DNA from 2 places in the Burkholderia sp. NLJ2 genome. Region 2 is predicted to be linked to the other one. Evidence: riboswitches for the same ligand, from Rfam matches in the RefSeq annotation. Region 2 holds a riboswitch; the other holds the start of a gene.
What was found. Region 2 has a riboswitch for manganese ahead of R9B84_RS32500 (sodium:calcium antiporter). Riboswitches for the same ligand answer to the same signal wherever they lie in the genome.

Region 1: another riboswitch for manganese. It lies ahead of R9B84_RS05070 (TMEM165/GDT1 family protein); the one in region 2 lies ahead of R9B84_RS32500 (sodium:calcium antiporter).

The regions. Positions count from the first base shown of each region.
Region 1 covers NZ_CP137808.1:1,093,138-1,101,496, forward strand. Annotated here, with positions in the region: gene R9B84_RS05055 (class 1 fructose-bisphosphatase) at 1-419, opposite strand, end outside; gene pepN (aminopeptidase N) at 699-3,392, opposite strand; gene R9B84_RS05065 (DUF4136 domain-containing protein) at 3,579-4,280, shown strand; gene R9B84_RS05070 (TMEM165/GDT1 family protein) at 4,333-4,905, opposite strand; yybP-ykoY riboswitch at 4,984-5,121, opposite strand; gene guaD (guanine deaminase) at 5,269-6,588, opposite strand; gene R9B84_RS05080 (hypothetical protein) at 6,585-6,986, opposite strand; gene R9B84_RS05085 (adenosine deaminase) at 7,014-8,039, opposite strand; gene xdhC (xanthine dehydrogenase accessory protein XdhC) at 8,058-8,359, opposite strand, start outside.
Region 2 covers NZ_CP137810.1:2,246,794-2,255,152, reverse strand. Annotated here, with positions in the region: gene R9B84_RS32510 (intermembrane transport protein PqiB) at 1-1,353, shown strand, start outside; gene R9B84_RS32505 (PqiC family protein) at 1,350-1,937, shown strand; gene R9B84_RS32500 (sodium:calcium antiporter) at 2,176-3,186, opposite strand; yybP-ykoY riboswitch at 3,258-3,436, opposite strand; gene R9B84_RS32495 (metal/formaldehyde-sensitive transcriptional repressor) at 3,553-3,828, shown strand; gene dmeF (CDF family Co(II)/Ni(II) efflux transporter DmeF) at 3,840-4,841, shown strand; gene R9B84_RS32485 (DUF1289 domain-containing protein) at 4,844-5,029, shown strand; gene R9B84_RS32480 (MFS transporter) at 5,135-6,343, shown strand; gene R9B84_RS32475 (heavy metal sensor histidine kinase) at 6,366-7,784, opposite strand; gene R9B84_RS32470 (heavy metal response regulator transcription factor) at 7,781-8,359, opposite strand, start outside.

The DNA.
Region 1 (8,359 bases), on a different replicon from region 2:
GGGCAGCGCAGCACCGAGAAGATCGTGCCGATCGACACGTTCACGTCGATGTTCGACGAGCCGTCGAGCGGGTCGAACACGAGCAGGTATTCGCCGCGCGGGTAGTTCGCGGGGATCGGGAAGAACGTTTCCATTTCTTCCGACGCCATCGCGGCGAGGTTGCCGCCCCATTCGTTCGCGTCGAGCAGGATCTCGTTCGACAGGATGTCGAGCTTCTTCTGCACTTCGCCCTGGACGTTCTCGCTGCCGGCGGTACCGAGCGCTTCGCCGAGCGCGCCCTTCGACACGTTGTAGCTGATCGCCTTGCACGCGCGGGCGACGACTTCGATCAGCAGGCGCAGGTCGGCGGGGAGGTTGTTGGTCTCACGTTGCTGTTCGATCAGGAACTTCGACAGCGTGGTGCGGCGGGCAATGGACATGACAGACTCCGAAAGGCCAAAGAATCCTTGAATGGCCGCAATTTTACCCGCCGCGCCTCGCGTGCCGCCGGCTTTTTTCGTCCGGTTACAAGGCCGGGCGGCCTGACCGGCCCGGTTTCCGGCGCCGGCGACGGGCGCGGTGCGCATCGCAGCGGCGGCAAACTGCGCGGTCAGACCCCGCGATTCCGCCAGGTTCCAACCGCACTCGCGCAATAAAAAAGCCGGCGCCGCGTCAGGCGGCACCGGCCTTATCGTGCGGGCGCGATGCGCTCGCTTGCGTCAGGCGAGCGCTTTCTCGACGATCTCGCGCACATCGCGCGATTTCGCGCCGGCGGCGACCTGTTCGAGCGCGTCGCGCATCCGGTCGCGCAGTGCGGGCGTGAAGCGGCGCCACAGTTCGAGCGAGCGCGCGAGGCGTGCCGCGACCTGCGGGTTGATCGCGTCGAGCGCGAGCACCTGTTCGGCCCAGAACGCGTAGCCCGAGCCGTCCGCCGCATGGAATTGCGCGGGGTTGGCCGCGCAGAAGCTGAAGATCAGCGAGCGCGCGCGGTTCGGATTCTTCAGGTTGAACGCGGGGTGCGCGAGCAGCTTGCGAACCTTCGCGAGCGTCGGCTGCGCGGGCGTGCCGCGTTGCGCCGCCTGCATCGCGAACCACTTGTCGATCACGAGCGCTTCCTTCTCGAAGCGACGGTAGAAGTCGTCGAGCGCATGCTCGGCCGGCTCGTTCGCGCCCGCGGCCGCGGCGGACAGCAGCGCGCCGAGCGCAGCCGCGCGATCGGTCATGTTGTTCGCCGCGTCGTACTGCGCGGTTGCAAGGCGCACCGCTTCGGACGGGTCGTCGAGTTCGGCCAGATACGCGAGCGCGAGGTTCTTCAGCGCGCGGCGGCCGGAGGCCTCCGGCGTCGGCTCGTATGCGCCGGGCGTCTGGTGCTGCTCGTACGCTGCGAGCCAGTCGGCACGCAGCGCGGTCGCGAGCCGGCGGCGCACGAACAGGCGCGCGCGATGCACGGCGGCCGGATCGGCTTCGGCCATCTGGTCGGCGAGATAGGTTTCCGACGGCAGCGTCAGCGCGAGTTCGCGGAACGCCGGCGACAGGTTCGCGTCGGACAGCACGCGGCGGAACGCGGCGACGAAGTTCTCGCCGAGCGTGAGCGGTTCGTTCGCGGCGGCACGTGCGGCGAGCGTCAGTAGCGCGCGCGTCGCGAGGCGCTGGCCGGCCTCCCAGCGGTTGAACGGATCGCTGTCGTGCGCGAGCAGGAACGCGAGATCGTCGTCGCTGTAGTCGTACTCGACAATCACCGGCGACGAGAAGTTGCGCAGCAGCGACGGCAGCGGTGCTTCGGGCACATCGGCGAACGTGAAGGTCTGCTCGGTATCGGTAAAATCGAGCACGCGCGTCGTGCCCGCTGCGGCGGCTTCGCCGTCGAGGCGCAGCGGCAGGTCGCGGCCGTCGCGGCCGATCAGGCCGATCGCGAACGGAATCAGCAGCGGCCCCTGCTGCGTTTCGCGCGCGGCCGGCGATGCGTCGCCGTAGCCCTGCGAGAGCGTGACCGTATAGCGGCGCGCGGCCGCGTCGTACGCGGTCTTCACCGTCACGCGCGGCGTGCCGGCCTGGCTGTACCAGCGCTCGAACTGCGCGAGGTCGCGGCCGTTCGCGTCGGCCATCGCGTGACGGAAGTCGTCGCAGGTCACCGCATGGCCGTCGTGACGCTTGAAGTACAGGTCCATCCCCTTGCGGAAGCCGTCGCGGCCGAACAGCGTCTGGTACATCCGCACGACTTCCGAGCCTTTCTCGTAGACGGTCATCGTGTAGAAGTTGTTGATCTCGACGTAGCTTTCCGGGCGCACCGGGTGTGCCATCGGGCCCGCGTCCTCGGCGAACTGCAGCTGGCGCAGCACACGCACGTCCTCGATGCGCTTGACCGCGCGGGCTGCCGATTCGACGTCGTCGCCCGCGGCCATGTCGGCCGAGAATTCCTGGTCGCGGAACACCGTCAGGCCTTCCTTCAGGCTCAACTGGAACCAGTCGCGGCAGGTCACGCGGTTGCCGGTCCAGTTGTGGAAGTATTCGTGGCCGACCACCGATTCGATGTTCGCGAAGTCGGTGTCGGTCGCGGTCTCGGGGTTCGCCAGCACGTACTTCGTGTTGAAGATGTTGAGCCCCTTGTTTTCCATCGCACCCATGTTGAAGTCGCCCACCGCGACGATCATGAAGCGGTCGAGATCGAGTTCGAGGCCGAAGCGCTTTTCGTCCCAGCGGATCGAGTGGATCAGCGAATCCATCGCGTGACGCGTCTTGTCGAGATCGGCCGGCTCGACCCATACCTGCAGCAGTTTTTCCTTGCCCGAGCCGGTCGTGATCTTTTCCTCGATCGCGACGAGCTTGCCCGCGACGAGCGCGAACAGGTAGCTCGGCTTGCGGAACGGGTCTTCCCATTTCGCGAAGTGGCGGCCGTCGGGCAGGTCGCCCGAATCGACGAGGTTGCCGTTCGACAGCAGCACCGGGTACGCGGCCTTGTCGGCGCGCAGCGTGACCGTGAACGACGCCATCACGTCGGGGCGGTCGAGGAAGTAGGTGATGCGGCGAAAGCCCTCGGCTTCGCACTGCGTGAAGAAGTTGCCGCTCGACACGTACAGGCCCGACAGCGTCGTATTCTGGTCGGGCGCGCACGCGCTTTCGAGCGTCAGCTCGAATGCGTCGGGGACGTTCTCGACCGTCAGCCCGTGTTCGTGCGCGCGCACGGCGCCGTGCGGCGCGCCATCCAGCCATGCGCCGAGGAATTCGAGCGCTTCGCCCATCAGCTCCAGGTGCGGCGCGGGCGCGGCGTCCGGATTGCGGCGCACGCGCATCGTATTCCTGACGATCGTGCGGGCCGGCGCGAGATCGAATTCGAGCGCGACGGAATCGATGAGGAAGGCCGGCGGCGTGTAGTCGGCGCGGCGGATCACGGTGGAGGAGGCGTTGTCGGACATGGTCGTCGAGATCGGTGGAGTGGGGGACGGGCCCGCCGCACGGGCCGGGCGAACCGGGCCATTGTACAAAGGCTTGCGGCTGCGTGCCGGGCGAACTTTTTACCGCTTTCGGCAGTCCGCGTATTATCGGCATCCCGTCCGGTTCGCGCGGTGCGACGAACGGGTGACGGATCGACGAGGATCAACATGAAACGCGATTGGATTTTTCGCGGTGCGGGCTGGGCGGCGGCGCTGTGCGTGGCGTTGCTGACGGGCTGCACCAGCTATGTGACGACCCAGGTCACGGCCTTCTCCGACTGGAGCGGCAGTGACGCGACACGCACTTATGCGTTCACGCGCACCGATGCACAGAAGAACAGCATCGAGCAGTCGACCTACGAGCCGATCGTCGCGAACGAGCTGTCCGCGTATGCGTTCCGGCAGGTGCCGCAGGCGCAGGCGCGGTATCTGGTCGGACTGACCTATGCGGTCGGCAGCGATCTCGTGACGGTGCCGCAACCCGTCTATTACGATCCCTGGTTCGTCGGGCCGGGGCCGTACTGGCGGCGCGGGCCGTGGGGCCCGTGGGGGCCCTGGGGGCCGATGCCGGCCGGCTATGTCGCGCAGACGTACCAGGTGTTCGACTACACGCTCGGCATCCGCATCACCGAGCGCGCGACGGGCAAGGAGGTCTACAACGTGTCCGCGCGCACGACCGGCGACAACGGCACGCTGTTGTACGCGATGTCGTTCCTCGCGCGCAGCGCGCTCGCCGATTTCCCGCTGTCGAACGGCGCGGTCCGCTCGGTCCGGCTGCCGGTCGACAAGCGCGGCGGGCCGGCGGCGCCGGCCGCCAACGAGCGCGCGGTGCCGGCTGCGCCGGCTTCGGGCGCGGCGGTCGCGAAGTAACGCGGCGCCAGCAACGGCGCGGCCGCCCGGCCGCGCCGGCCACCTCCGTCCGTCAGACCCCGATGCCCAGCAGCGCCAGCGCGCCGAGCACGACGAACAGCACGGCCGCGATGCCGTGCACGAGCTTCGTCGGCAGGCGGTGCGCGAAGCGGTCGCCGAGCAGGATCGCGGGCACGTTCGCGAGCATCATCCCGAACGTCGTGCCGGCCACGACACCGATGTAGTCCTGGAAGCGCGCGGCAAGCGCGACGGTCGCGATCTGCGTCTTGTCGCCCATTTCCGCGAGGAAGAATGCGACGAGGGTCGCACCGAACACGCCGAGCCGCGAACGGTTGGCATTGGCTTCGTCGGCATCGAGCTTGTCCGGCACGAGGATCCACAACCCCATTGCGATGAACGAGAACGCGAGCGCCCAGCGCATGATCGACGGCGTGACGAGCGCGCCGAGCCATTCGCCGAGCGCGCCTGCGAAACCGTGGTTCACGAGCGTCGCGACGAGCACGCCGAGGATGATCGGCACCGGCTTGCGATAGCGCGCGGCCAGCACGAGGGAAAGCAGTTGGGTCTTGTCGCCGATTTCAGCGAGGGCGACGGCGCCGGTGGAAATCAGGAAGGCTTGGGACACGTATGGGGTTCCACGGGCCGATGTTGTGCGTGCGAGCGACGATCCACGGCGCGCCGGGCCCTGATGCGGCGCACTGTGAACCATCGGTCTCGCCAGGCCTAGGTGGCTGCGTCCGCCATGGCCGTACGGCCAAGTCTGTTGACGGACGCCTCCGTCACGATGCGCGCCGGGGGCGCGGGACATCGAGCGGAGCGGCTACTCCCCAATGAGCGGCGAATTCTAGCACGACGGGTCGCGCGCGGGAAAGCGGCCGGGCAGGGCAACGAGGGCGTCGGGGCGCGATCGGCGCGTGGCGCCTTCAGCTACCCGGCATGCGCGGCGGCGGATGCGCCGCACATGCGGGGCAGGGTGCCCGGCGGGCCGTTACGCGGCGGCCGGACGGCGGGCCGCGCCGCGTTCGTGGGCGAGCTTGCCGGCCGCATAGGTGCGGTACACGGCGCGGTCGTCGCCGAGCAGCGCGAACGCGAACAGCAATTCCTCGAGCGAATCCGCGCGCTTCGTGCGGCGCGCGAGCAGCGGCGTCGCCTGCGGATCGAGCACGACGAAGTCGGCCTCGGTGCGCGGCGCGAGCGTGCCGACCGTGTCGGCGAGGTCGAGCGCCTGCGCGGCGCCGGCCGTCGCGAGCCAGAACATCCGTGTAGCGGTCAGGTGGTGGCCCGACAGCCGCGCGACCTTGTGCGCCTCGTTCATCGTCTGCAGCATCGAGAACGACGTGCCGCCGCCGACGTCGGTGGCGAGCGTGACGGGCACGTCGTATTCGCCGGCCTTGTCGAAATCGAACAGCCCGCTGCCGAGGAAGAAGTTCGACGTCGGGCAGTGCGCGACCACGGTGCGCGTCTCGGCCATCCTGCGGCGGTCCTCGTCGTCGAGGTGGATGCAGTGGCCGTACACCGCGCGCGGACGCAGCAGCCCGTAGCGGTCGTAGATGTCGAGATAGCTGCGATGGCCGGGGAACAGCTCGGCCACCCATTTCACCTCGTCGACGTTTTCCGCGACGTGGCTCTGCACGAACACGTCCGGATGGCGGCGCGCGAGTTCGCCGCACGCTTCGAGCTGCGCCTCGGTCGACGTCGGCGCGAAGCGCGGCGTCAGCGCGTACATCTGGCGGCCCTTGCCGTGCCAGCGGTCGATCAGCTCGGCGCTGTCGTCATAACCGGATTGCGCGGTGTCGCGCAGGAATTCGGGGCAGTTGCGGTCCATCAGCACCTTGCCCGCGATCATCCGCAGGTCGCGCGCGTCGCTCGCCGCGAACAGCGCGTCGGCCGACTGCTTGTGCACCGTGCAGTAGACGAGCGCGCTCGTCGTGCCGCAGGCGAGCAGTTCGTCGACGAAGAAATCGGCGACTTCGCGCGCATGCTCGGGATCGCCGAACTGGCGCTCGGTCGGGAACGTGTACTTGTCGAGCCACGGCAGCAGGCCCGGCGCCGGCGACGCGATCATGTCTGTCTGCGGATAGTGGATGTGCGTGTCGATGAAGCCGGGCACGATCAGCTTGTCGCGCAGGTCGTGGACGATCGCATCGCGCGCGAGCGTCGCGGCGAGCTGCGCATACGGGCCGGCCGCGACGACCTTGCCGTCGTCGACGATCAGGAGGCCGTCGGTCTCGTAGTTCGCGGCCTGGCTCGATTGCGCCGGGTCGCCGTTGAAGGTCAGCAGTTGGGAACGAAAAGCGGTTTGCGTCATGACGAATGGTCCTGCATCAAGGTAAGGCGAACAGAAGAAAGCGATCGACGCCGCGCGGGCGACGGCATGGATGGCACCGCCCGCGCGGGGGCGGGACGGCGCTTCGCGAGTAGTCGCGACACACTGCGTGCGGCGCGGCCGGATGCGATTGCGCGGGCGAGCGTGGCGGCCGGGGCCGCCATCGCGTGATTGCCGGTGGCGTTGGCGATCGCGGCCGCTGCGGCGGCGCACGGGACGGCAAGCCGCGACCGCACGCGCCGGCGGGCGGCAACGGACAGCGCCGCCACCACGCGGGCGACGAACGCGTTGAACGCGTTCGCGCCGGGCGCATGCATGCGTTCGACTCGGCTCAAGGCCGGGCCGGGAGTCGCGAAGCGGATGCCGTTGCCGTGTTTCATCTGTCTAGCGCACCTCGATGCCGGCCGTCATGCGGCCTGCCAGTACGCGTCGAGGCGCGCGAACAGTGCGTCGCGCTGCGCCGGTTCGACGAACGACGCCTCGAAGCCGTTGCGGATCACCGCCTTGACTTCGGCATCCGTGAGCTGCAGCCCCGCGACCGTCGCGAAGTAGTTTTCATTGACGTAGCCGCCGAAATAGGCGGGATCGTCGGAGTTGATCGTTACCGCGACGCCGCGGTCGAGCAGCGCCTTCAGCGTGTGCTTCGCCATGTCGTCGAACACGCACAGTTTCAGGTTCGACAGCGGGCAGACGGTGAGCGCCGTGCGCGTGCGCGCGAGGCGTTCGACGAGCGCCGCGTCCTCGATGCTGCGCACGCCGTGGTCGATCCGGTCGACCTTCAGCACGTCGAGCGCTTCGTAGATGTAGGCCGGCGGGCCTTCCTCGCCCGCGTGCGCGACGAGCTTCAGCCCGAGCGCGCGCGCCTTTTCGAACACGCGCGCGAACTTCGTCGGCGGGTGGCCGAGCTCGGACGAGTCGAGGCCCACGCCGATCAGGCGATGGCGATAGCGTTCGAACAGCGGCAACGCGGATTCGAACGTCGTGAGCGCGTCCTCTTCGGACAGGTGGCGCAGGAAGCACAGAATCAGCTTGCTCGACAGCCCGCGCTGCTCGGCATCGGCGAGTGCGCGCTCGATGCCCGCGACGACCGTCTCGATCGGCACGCCGCGTTCGGTGTGCGTCTGCGGGTCGAAGAACAGTTCGGTGTGAACGACGTTGTCGGCGAGCGCGCGCTCGCAATACGCGGCCGTCATGTCGTAGAAATCCTGCTCGGTCAGCAGCACGCTCGCGCCTGCGTAATAGATGTCGAGGAACGACTGCAGGTCGGTGAACGCGTACGCGGCGCGCAGCGCGTCGATCGAGTCGTACGCGAGCTTCACGCCGTTGCGCTGCGCGAGCGCGAAAATCAGTTCGGGCTCGAGCGAGCCTTCGATATGGATGTGCAGCTCCGCTTTCGGCGCGCGGGCAATCTTGTCCTTGAATGTCGGGGTCATGGCGTCGTTCTTGGTCGGTCAGTAGGTAGGGGAAGCCTGCGCGTTCGCCTCGACGGCCTGCAGCAACTGCGCGGCCACCGAGATCGCGATCACTTCGGGCGCCTTGTCGATGATGCCTTCGACACCGATCGGGCAGCGCATCCGCGCGACCTGGGCCGGGTCGATGCCGATGGCCGCGAGGCGATGATCGAACTGCACGCGTTTGGCGTGCGAGCCGGTCATCCCGAAGTACGCATAGTCGCCGCGTCGCAGGATGCGCTCGGCCAGCACGAAATCGAGTGCGTGGTCGTGCGTCATCACGACGAAGTAGGACTGCGGCG
Region 2 (8,359 bases):
ACCGATCACAAGCGCGTGGTGGCGACCGCCGATATCTCCAAGGACGCGACGACGCTGCTGGTCGACAACACGCGCTTCTGGGTCGTGCGCCCGCGCATTGCCGGCGGCACGGTGTCGGGCCTCGGCACGCTGTTGTCCGGCTCGTTCATCGGCGCTGACGTCGGCGATGCGAAGGGCGCGCGCCGCGCGTTCACCGGCCTCGAAGCCCCGCCGGTTTTCACGAGCGACGAGCCCGGACGCGAGTTCGTGCTGAAGAGCGCGGACATGGGATCGGTCGACGTCGGCTCGCCCGTCTATTTTCGGCGGCTCCAGGTCGGACAAATCGTCACCTACGCGCTCGATCCGGACGGCAAGGGGGTGACCCTGCGCGCGTTCGTCAATGCGCCGTACGACCGGTTCGTGAACGCCGATTCGCGCTTCTGGCACGCGAGCGGCATCGACGTCGCGCTGAGCCCCGACGGCTTGCGGGTCGAAACGCAATCGCTGGTGTCGATCATGATTGGCGGCATCGCGTTCGAGACGCCCGTCGATTCGCTCGATCAGCCGGTCGCGGCATCCGACGCGCCGTTCACGCTGTTCCGCGACCGGGCGGAGGCGATGAAGCGGCACGACCGGATCGTCGAGAAGTATCTGGTGAACTTCACCGAATCGGTGCGCGGCCTGGCGGTCGGAGCGCCCGTCGATTTCCGCGGCGTGGCGGTCGGCGAAGTGACGGGAATCTATACGCGCTTCGATCGCGAAACCCGCAAGTTCAGCATTCCCGTCGAATTCAATCTTTATCCGGAGCGTTTCACGTCGCGCTACCGGACAGGCGCCAAAGGCGGGCGCCTTTCGCAGCATCCCGAGCAACTGGCGAACCTGCTTGTGGAGCGCGGGCTGCGCGCGCAGTTGAGGACCGGCAACCTGCTGACAGGGCAACTCTATGTCGCACTCGATTTCTTTCCGGAAGCGGCGAAGGCTTCGATCGACTGGGCTGCCAACCCGCCTGAACTGCCAGCGATTCCGGGATCGCTGCAATCGCTGCAGGATTCGGTGACACGCCTGATGGCGAAACTCAACGGCATGCCGCTCGACAAGATCGGCAACAACGCGCAACAGACGCTGGCGAGCGCCAACCTGCTGCTCAAGCAGCTCGATACCGTGGTGCCGCAGGCGCGCGATACGCTGGCATCGGCGCACACCGCGCTCGATTCGGCGAACAGCGCGCTGCAGCCGGGCTCGGAGCTGCAGCAGAACACCGGCGATGCGATGCGTGAGATCGCCCGTACGGCCGCGGCGTTCAGGACGCTGGCGGACTACCTCGAGCGGCATCCGGAAGCACTGGTGCGGGGCAAGACGGAGGGCCGGCCATGAAGCGCGTCCGTTCGATCAAGGCCGTCGCGCTGTTGGTCGGGCTGCTCGGCGGCTGTGGCAGTTCGCCGACAGCCCGCTTCTACACGCTGAGTCCCGACGCGACGCTTACCGGCGTGGGCACCGCTATGCCCGTGAGCGTCGTGGTCAACCCGGTGACGGTGCCGGAACTTGTCGACCGCCCGCAGATCGTCACGCGCGTTGCCGGCAACCAGGTATCGCTCGACGAGTTCGCCCGATGGGCCGAACCGCTGAAGACGGACATTGCCCGTGTCATTGCCGCCGATATCGGCCAACTGCTGGGTTCGGCTCGAGTGAATGTGTTTGATTCGGGACCGAACATGGCGCCTGCATGGCGCGTCCGTGTGGACGTCATGCGTTTCGAGTCGGCGCCGCGCGATTCGGTCACGATCGAAGCGCTGTGGGCTGTACTGCCACCGGGAAAGGCGGTGGCGATCGCGGGTCGCTCGGTCGCGCGCGAAGTCGTGCACGGGCAGGGATACGACGCGCTCATCGCCGCGCACGATCGCGCGCTTGCCGCGGTAAGCAGCGATATCGCCACGGCCATCCGGGCGAGCTTGCGTTAGCCAGGCGATTCGAAGCGAATCACGCGTACCGCTCGAGCGCCATCGCCTGCTGTCGCGGTACCCGCTCTTGCCGTCGAAGATTTCCTTCAGCGCGGCGCGCAGCGCGACGGGATGTACAACGCGGATATCGACCCGAGCCGGTATGCGAATCTGCGCGCCTGGTACGAGCGTGTGCGGATGCGCCCGGCTGTGCATACGTGCTGCAGGCCGACGCACGACCGAACGCATCCCGACGCGTTCAGCGCGCCAGCGTCAGGAACAGATATCCCGCATAACCCGCACCGTTCGCCAGCAACGCCCAGATCGCGAGCCCGCGCGTGCGGGCATTGACGCGCAGCCAGGCCGCCGCCGCGAGCGTGACGATCACGCCGGTCAGCACTTCGGGCCGCGGCTCCCACGGCGTGAGCATGATGCCGATTGCCGGCAGCAGCGTGCCCTGGAACACCATCGCGCCGGTGATGTTGCCGAACGCGAGCGTGTCCTTCTTGCGGCGGATCCACAGCACGCTGTTGACCTTCTCCGGCAGTTCCGTGGCAATCGGCACGATGATCAGCGACAGCAGCAGCGCCGATACGCCGAGCACGTGCGACACGCCTTCCACGCCGTGGATGAAGCCCTTCGCACCGCCGACCAGCAGCGCGACGCCGAGCAGCAACTGCAGCGCGATGGTCGCCAGGTTGGTCGGCAGGCCCGTGCGCGCCAGGAACATCGTGTGCGGCGCCTCGGTGCCGTGCCCGGCATCGACAAGCTGGCTCGACGCGCGGAACGTCATCACGACGTACATCACGTAGATGCCGACCAGCATCGCGGCGAGCAGCGCGCGCACGGCCCAGTTGTGATGCGGGACGAACATCGCCGCGGTGGCCAGCGAGAACGCGGCGAGGAAGTAGTTCATGTCGCGCACGAAACCCGTGCGCTCGGGCGCGATCGTGCCGCGCAGCCCGCGCGATCGGATCACGGCGAGCGTCATCAGGAAGGTGGTGAGCGTCGCGAGCATCAGCGGTGCGCCGAGAATCGCGCCGACGCCGATTTCCTCGTTCACGGCCTGGTTCGCCGTGCCGCCGGCCAGCGCGAGCAGCGGCACCATGGTTTCGGGCAGCGCGGTGCCGACGGCTGCGAACAGCGACCCCGTCACGCCTTCGGAAATCTTCAGGCGTTCGCCGAGATGTTCGAGCGCATTGGTGAAGACCTCGGCGGCCACGAGGATGACGACCAGCATGAACGCCAGTTCGAGGAACATGAAAGTCATGCGACGCCTCCGCAGGCCGGTGCGTAGCGGGCGATGAGGCGCGGGGGGAAGGCGGGGAGGAACATGGGGACTCCGTGGTCGGACGCTGACGAACCATGGCGCATCCGCCGACGTCCGACCAGGAACGACGCGATGCGCCCATGGTCTCGCCAAACCGACTCGGTCGAACGCGCCACGGCTGAAAGCCGAGTGTGTTGACGCGTTCGCTTTCCGGGGGACGGAAAGCAGGCTACTCCCCAAAGACGAGCGCAAGTCTAGCCGAGCGGATTTCTTTCGACAAGCCTTCATCTCGAAAAAATATACCCCTCTACCCTATATGGAAAACACTTTGAAGATATACTCCCCCACCCTATACAGGAGCAATCGATGAGTCACACAGTTCGCGAAAAACAGAAGCTGCTGAACCGCGTGCGCCGTATCAGGGGCCAGGTCGAAGCGATCGAGCGCGCGCTCGAAGAGGAGCGCGGCTGCAACGACGTGCTGCAGCAGATCACGAGCTGCCGGGGCGCGATGAACGGCCTGCTGGCCGTCGTGCTGGAAGACCACATCCGGTCGCACCTCGTCGATGCGGACGCGCCCGACGCGCATGAAGGCAGCGCGACCGAGCAGCTGATCGAGGTCGTCCACAGCTATTTCAAGTAAGCGGAACGAAAATGAACGAATTCAACGGCGCGGCGGCCGGCGGCAGGCACAGCCATGCATTTCTGGGCGCCGCACATGAGCAGAACGAACGGAAGACGTGGATGGTCATCGGCCTGTGCACGGCGATGATGGTGGCTGAAATCGTCGGCGGCACGCTGTTCGGGTCGCTGGCGCTCGTCGCCGACGGGCTGCACATGTCGACGCACGCGGGCGCGATGCTGATCGCCGCGCTGGCCTATACCTATGCGCGCAAGCATGCCGACGATCAGCGCTTCGTGTTCGGCACGGGCAAGCTCGGCGACCTCGCCGGGTTCACGAGCGCGATCGTGCTGGCGATGATTGCGTTGCTGATCGGCTATGAGGCGATCGCGCGTCTTCTGTCTCCCGTGCCCATTCACTTCAGCGAAGCGATTCCGATCGCGGTGCTGGGGCTCGCGGTGAACCTGGCCAGCGTGTGGTTGCTGAGCGGCGACCACCATCACGGGCATGGCCACGGTCATCATCACGGGCATGACCACGACCACGATCACGAAGATGAGCATCACGCGCATCACGCTCATGGTTCGCACGCGGCGGCCCACCGCGATCACAACATCCGGTCGGCCTACATTCACGTGATCGCCGACGCGGCCGTTTCGGTGCTGGCCATCGTCGGCCTGCTGCTTGCGCGCGCGTTCGGATGGGTCTGGATGGACCCGCTCGCGGGCATCGTCGGCGCGCTGGTGATCGCGAACTGGGCCTACGGACTGATGCGCGATACGGGCGGCATCCTGCTCGACGTCAACGTCGACCGCAAGCTGGCGGACAACGTTCGCCGCGCGATCGAGACGCTCGGCGACAAGGTCAACGATCTCCACGTCTGGCGCGTGGGCCCCGGGCATATGAGCGCGATCGTGTCGGTCGAAACCGGCGACACGGCGCGCGATGCGCGTTTCTATCACGCGCTGATCGCGCGCTTCGACGGCGTGTCGCATGTGACCGTCGAAGTGATGACGCACGCGAAGGCGGCCTGATCGTGGCAGTGAAATCGCCGTGCATCGAGCTGTGCGCGTTTGACGGTCGAACGGGTTTTTGCGTCGGCTGCCTGCGCACGCGCGACGAGGCGCGCGACTGGAAGAAGCTGACCGACCATCGCCGGCACCAGATACTGAACGACCGCTCACGCCGGCAGACGAAGATCCGGCGCGAGCCGGGGGAATAGGGCGGCACGCGTGGCACGCGCGACAGTCGATGCGTGCCGCGTGTCACGGGCCTGCAGTAGTATCGATGGCGTCCCGTGTCGGGATTCCCGAATCGAGAGCGCCCCATGCAGACCGAACCGTCGACCGGCATTCTTCGTCAGATTCCGCGCAGCGTGTGGGTGCTGGGCTGCGTCAGCCTGTTGATGGACGTGTCGTCGGAAATCATCCACAGCCTGTTGCCGATGTTCCTGATGGCGGGGCTCGGCGCGAGCGCGACCACGATCGGCGTCATCGAGGGGATCGCCGAGGCGACGTCGCCGGTCGTCAAGGTGTTCTCCGGCACGTTGAGCGACTATCTGCGCAATCGCAAGTGGCTGGCGGTTGCCGGATACGGGCTCGGCGCGCTCAGCAAGCCGCTGTTCGCCATCGCGCCGACGATCGGCGTCGTGGTGACGGCGCGGATCGTCGACCGGATCGGCAAGGGAATCCGGGGCGCGCCGCGCGATGCGCTCGTGGCCGACGTCACGCCGGTCCACCTGCGCGGCGCCGCGTACGGGCTGCGGCAGTCGCTCGACACGGTGGGGGCGTTTCTCGGGCCGCTGCTGGCCGTCGTCATCATGCTGAGGTGGCGCGACGACTTCCGCCTCGCCTTCTGGCTGGCCGTGATCCCGGGCATGCTGGCCGTCGCGCTGCTCGCGTTCGGTATCGACGAGCCGGCGCGCGCGCCGGGCGACAAGCGCATCAACCCGATCCGCCGCGACGTCGTGAAACAACTCGGCGCCCGCTACTGGTGGGTCGTCGCCGTCGGTGCCGTGTTCGCGCTGGCCCGCTTCAGCGAGGCTTTCCTGGTGCTGCGTGCGATGGGCAGCGGCGTACCCGTCGCGCTCGTTCCGCTCGTGATGGTGGCGATGAACGTCGTGTATGCGTTGTCGGCCTACCCGTTCGGCAAGCTCGCCGACACGACGAGCCACACGAAGCTGATGGTGGCCGGACTCGTGATGCTGATCGCAGCCGACCTCGTGCTCGCGCACGGCACGCACTGGGGCACCGTACTCGTCGGCGTGGCGCTGTGGGGGCTCCATATGGGGATGACGCAGGGGTTGCTCGCGACGATGGTCGCGCATGCCGCGCCGTCCGACTTGAGAGGCACGGCGTTCGGCGTTTTCAATCTGCTCGGCGGCGTCGTGACGCTCGTATCGAGCGTCGTCGCCGGCCTCCTGTGGGACAGGGTGGGCGCCGCGGCCACGTTCTACGCGGGGGCGGTGTTCAGCGCGGCGACCATCATGCTGCTCGTCTGCCTGCGCGGATCGTTCGGCGCTGCGCAGGCCCGGTGATCGCAAGCCGGCGGCGAACGGTCTAGCTGTCGGTGCCGCGCGGAAAGTAAAGCGCGAACGTCGTGCGTCCGTCGCGGCTCACGACCTCGACCTTGCCGCGATGCAGCTCCATGATCGACTTGACGATCGCGAGCCCGAGCCCCGCATTCCTTGCCGCGCCGTGCCGCGACGAATCGATGCGGTAGAAGCGCTCGAAGATCCGGTCGACTTGTTCGGGCGGAATCGCGGCGCCGCGATTCGTGACCTCGACGACCGCGTAGCCGGCTTGCGCGGACACGGCCAGCTCGATCGTCGACGCGGCTTCCGCGTGTTCGAGCGCGTTCGACGCGAGGTTGCTGACCGCGCGCCGGAACAGCGTCGCGTCCGCGACGACCGGCGCTTCGCCATGCACGTCGATGCGCACGCCGGCCTCGTCGGCCAGCGCCTGGAAATACGACGCGAGCCGGCGCAGTTCGCTGCCCGCGTCGAGTTCGGCGGTTTTCAGGTGCTGTCGTGCGTTGTCGGTGCGCGCGAGAAACAGCATGTTCTCGATCATCCGCTGCAGTCGTTCGCATTCCTCGATATTCGAATCGATCAGCGTTTCGTATTCTTCGGTCGTGCGTGCGCGCGACAGCGTGATCTGCGACGAGCTGATCATGTTGGCGAGCGGCGTGCGCATGTCGTGTGCGAGATCGGACGAGAACTGCGACAGCCGCACGAACGCGCGTTCGAGGCGGTCGAGCATCCGGTTGACCGACGTCGCGAGCTCGCGCAGTTCGACGGGGCCGCCGCGCGCATCGAGACGCGCGTTCAGGTTGTGCGCCTCGATGCGCGACGTCTGCCGGCCGAGGCTCTCGACCGGACGCAGGCCGCGCGATGCGACGGCATAACCGAGCGCGCCGACCAGCAACGCGCCGACGGCCGCCGCGAGCCAGATGTCGACGCGATAGCTTTCGAGCAGCGACTGGCGATCGGTCGCCGTGCGCGCGAGCGCGACCTGGATCGCCTCGCCGGACGGCAGCGTGTCGCGCGCATACACGCAGCGCGACGTGCCGATGCCGGGCGGCGAGCAAGTGAACGGGCCGCCGGGTCCACCGGTTCTGCCGGCCGGGTGCGGCGCCGCGATCACGGAGGCCAGCGTGTTGCCGGCGTCGTCGGTGTGCTCGACGAGCGGGCGGTTCTGCCCGTCGTAGATGCCGAGATAGACGCCCGGATGTGACAGCAGCACTTCGTGGAACACGGCCGGATCGTCGCGCAGCGCGGCTGTCGATCCGCTCGCGTGCGCGAGTTGCAGGAACTGGTTGAGCTTGCCGGAGATCTCGATGTCGTCGCGCCGCTTCAGTTCGGCGGACAGCGAACGATAGAGATACGCGCCGGTCAGCGCGAACACGAGCGCCGCGACGACGGCGAACGCGAGCGTCAGGCGCCGCAGCAGCGAATACGAAGCCGGGCTGGCGGTCACGAACGATCCTCGAGCACGTAGCCCATGCCGCGGATCGTGTGGATCAGCTTCTTGTCGTATGCGTTGTCGATCTTCGCGCGCAGCCGCTTGATCGCCGCATCGACGACGTTCGTGTCGCTGTCGAAATTCATGTCCCAGATCTGCGACGTGATGAAGGTGCGCGTCAGCACTTCGCCCTCGCGTTCCGCGAGCAGTTGCAGCAGCGCGAATTCCTGCGCGGTCAGGTCGATGCGGTTGTCGGCGCGGCGCACGCGGCGCTTGATCAGGTCGACTTCGAGATCGGCGATCTGCAGGAGGTCGCGCACGTTGCGCGGCGCGCGCCGCAGCAGCGAGCGGATGCGTGCCAGGAATTCGGCATACGCGAACGGCTTGAGCAGGTAGTCGTCGGCGCCCAGTTCGAGCCCGGCGACCTTGTCCTCGATCGCCTCGCGGGCCGTGAGCAGCAGCACCGGCGTCTGCTTCTGCGCGCGCAGCCGCCGGAGCACCTCGAAGCCGTCCATCTCCGGCAGCATCACGTCGAGCACGACGAGATCGAAATCCTCGTGCAGCGCGAGGAACAGCCCGTCCTTGCCGTT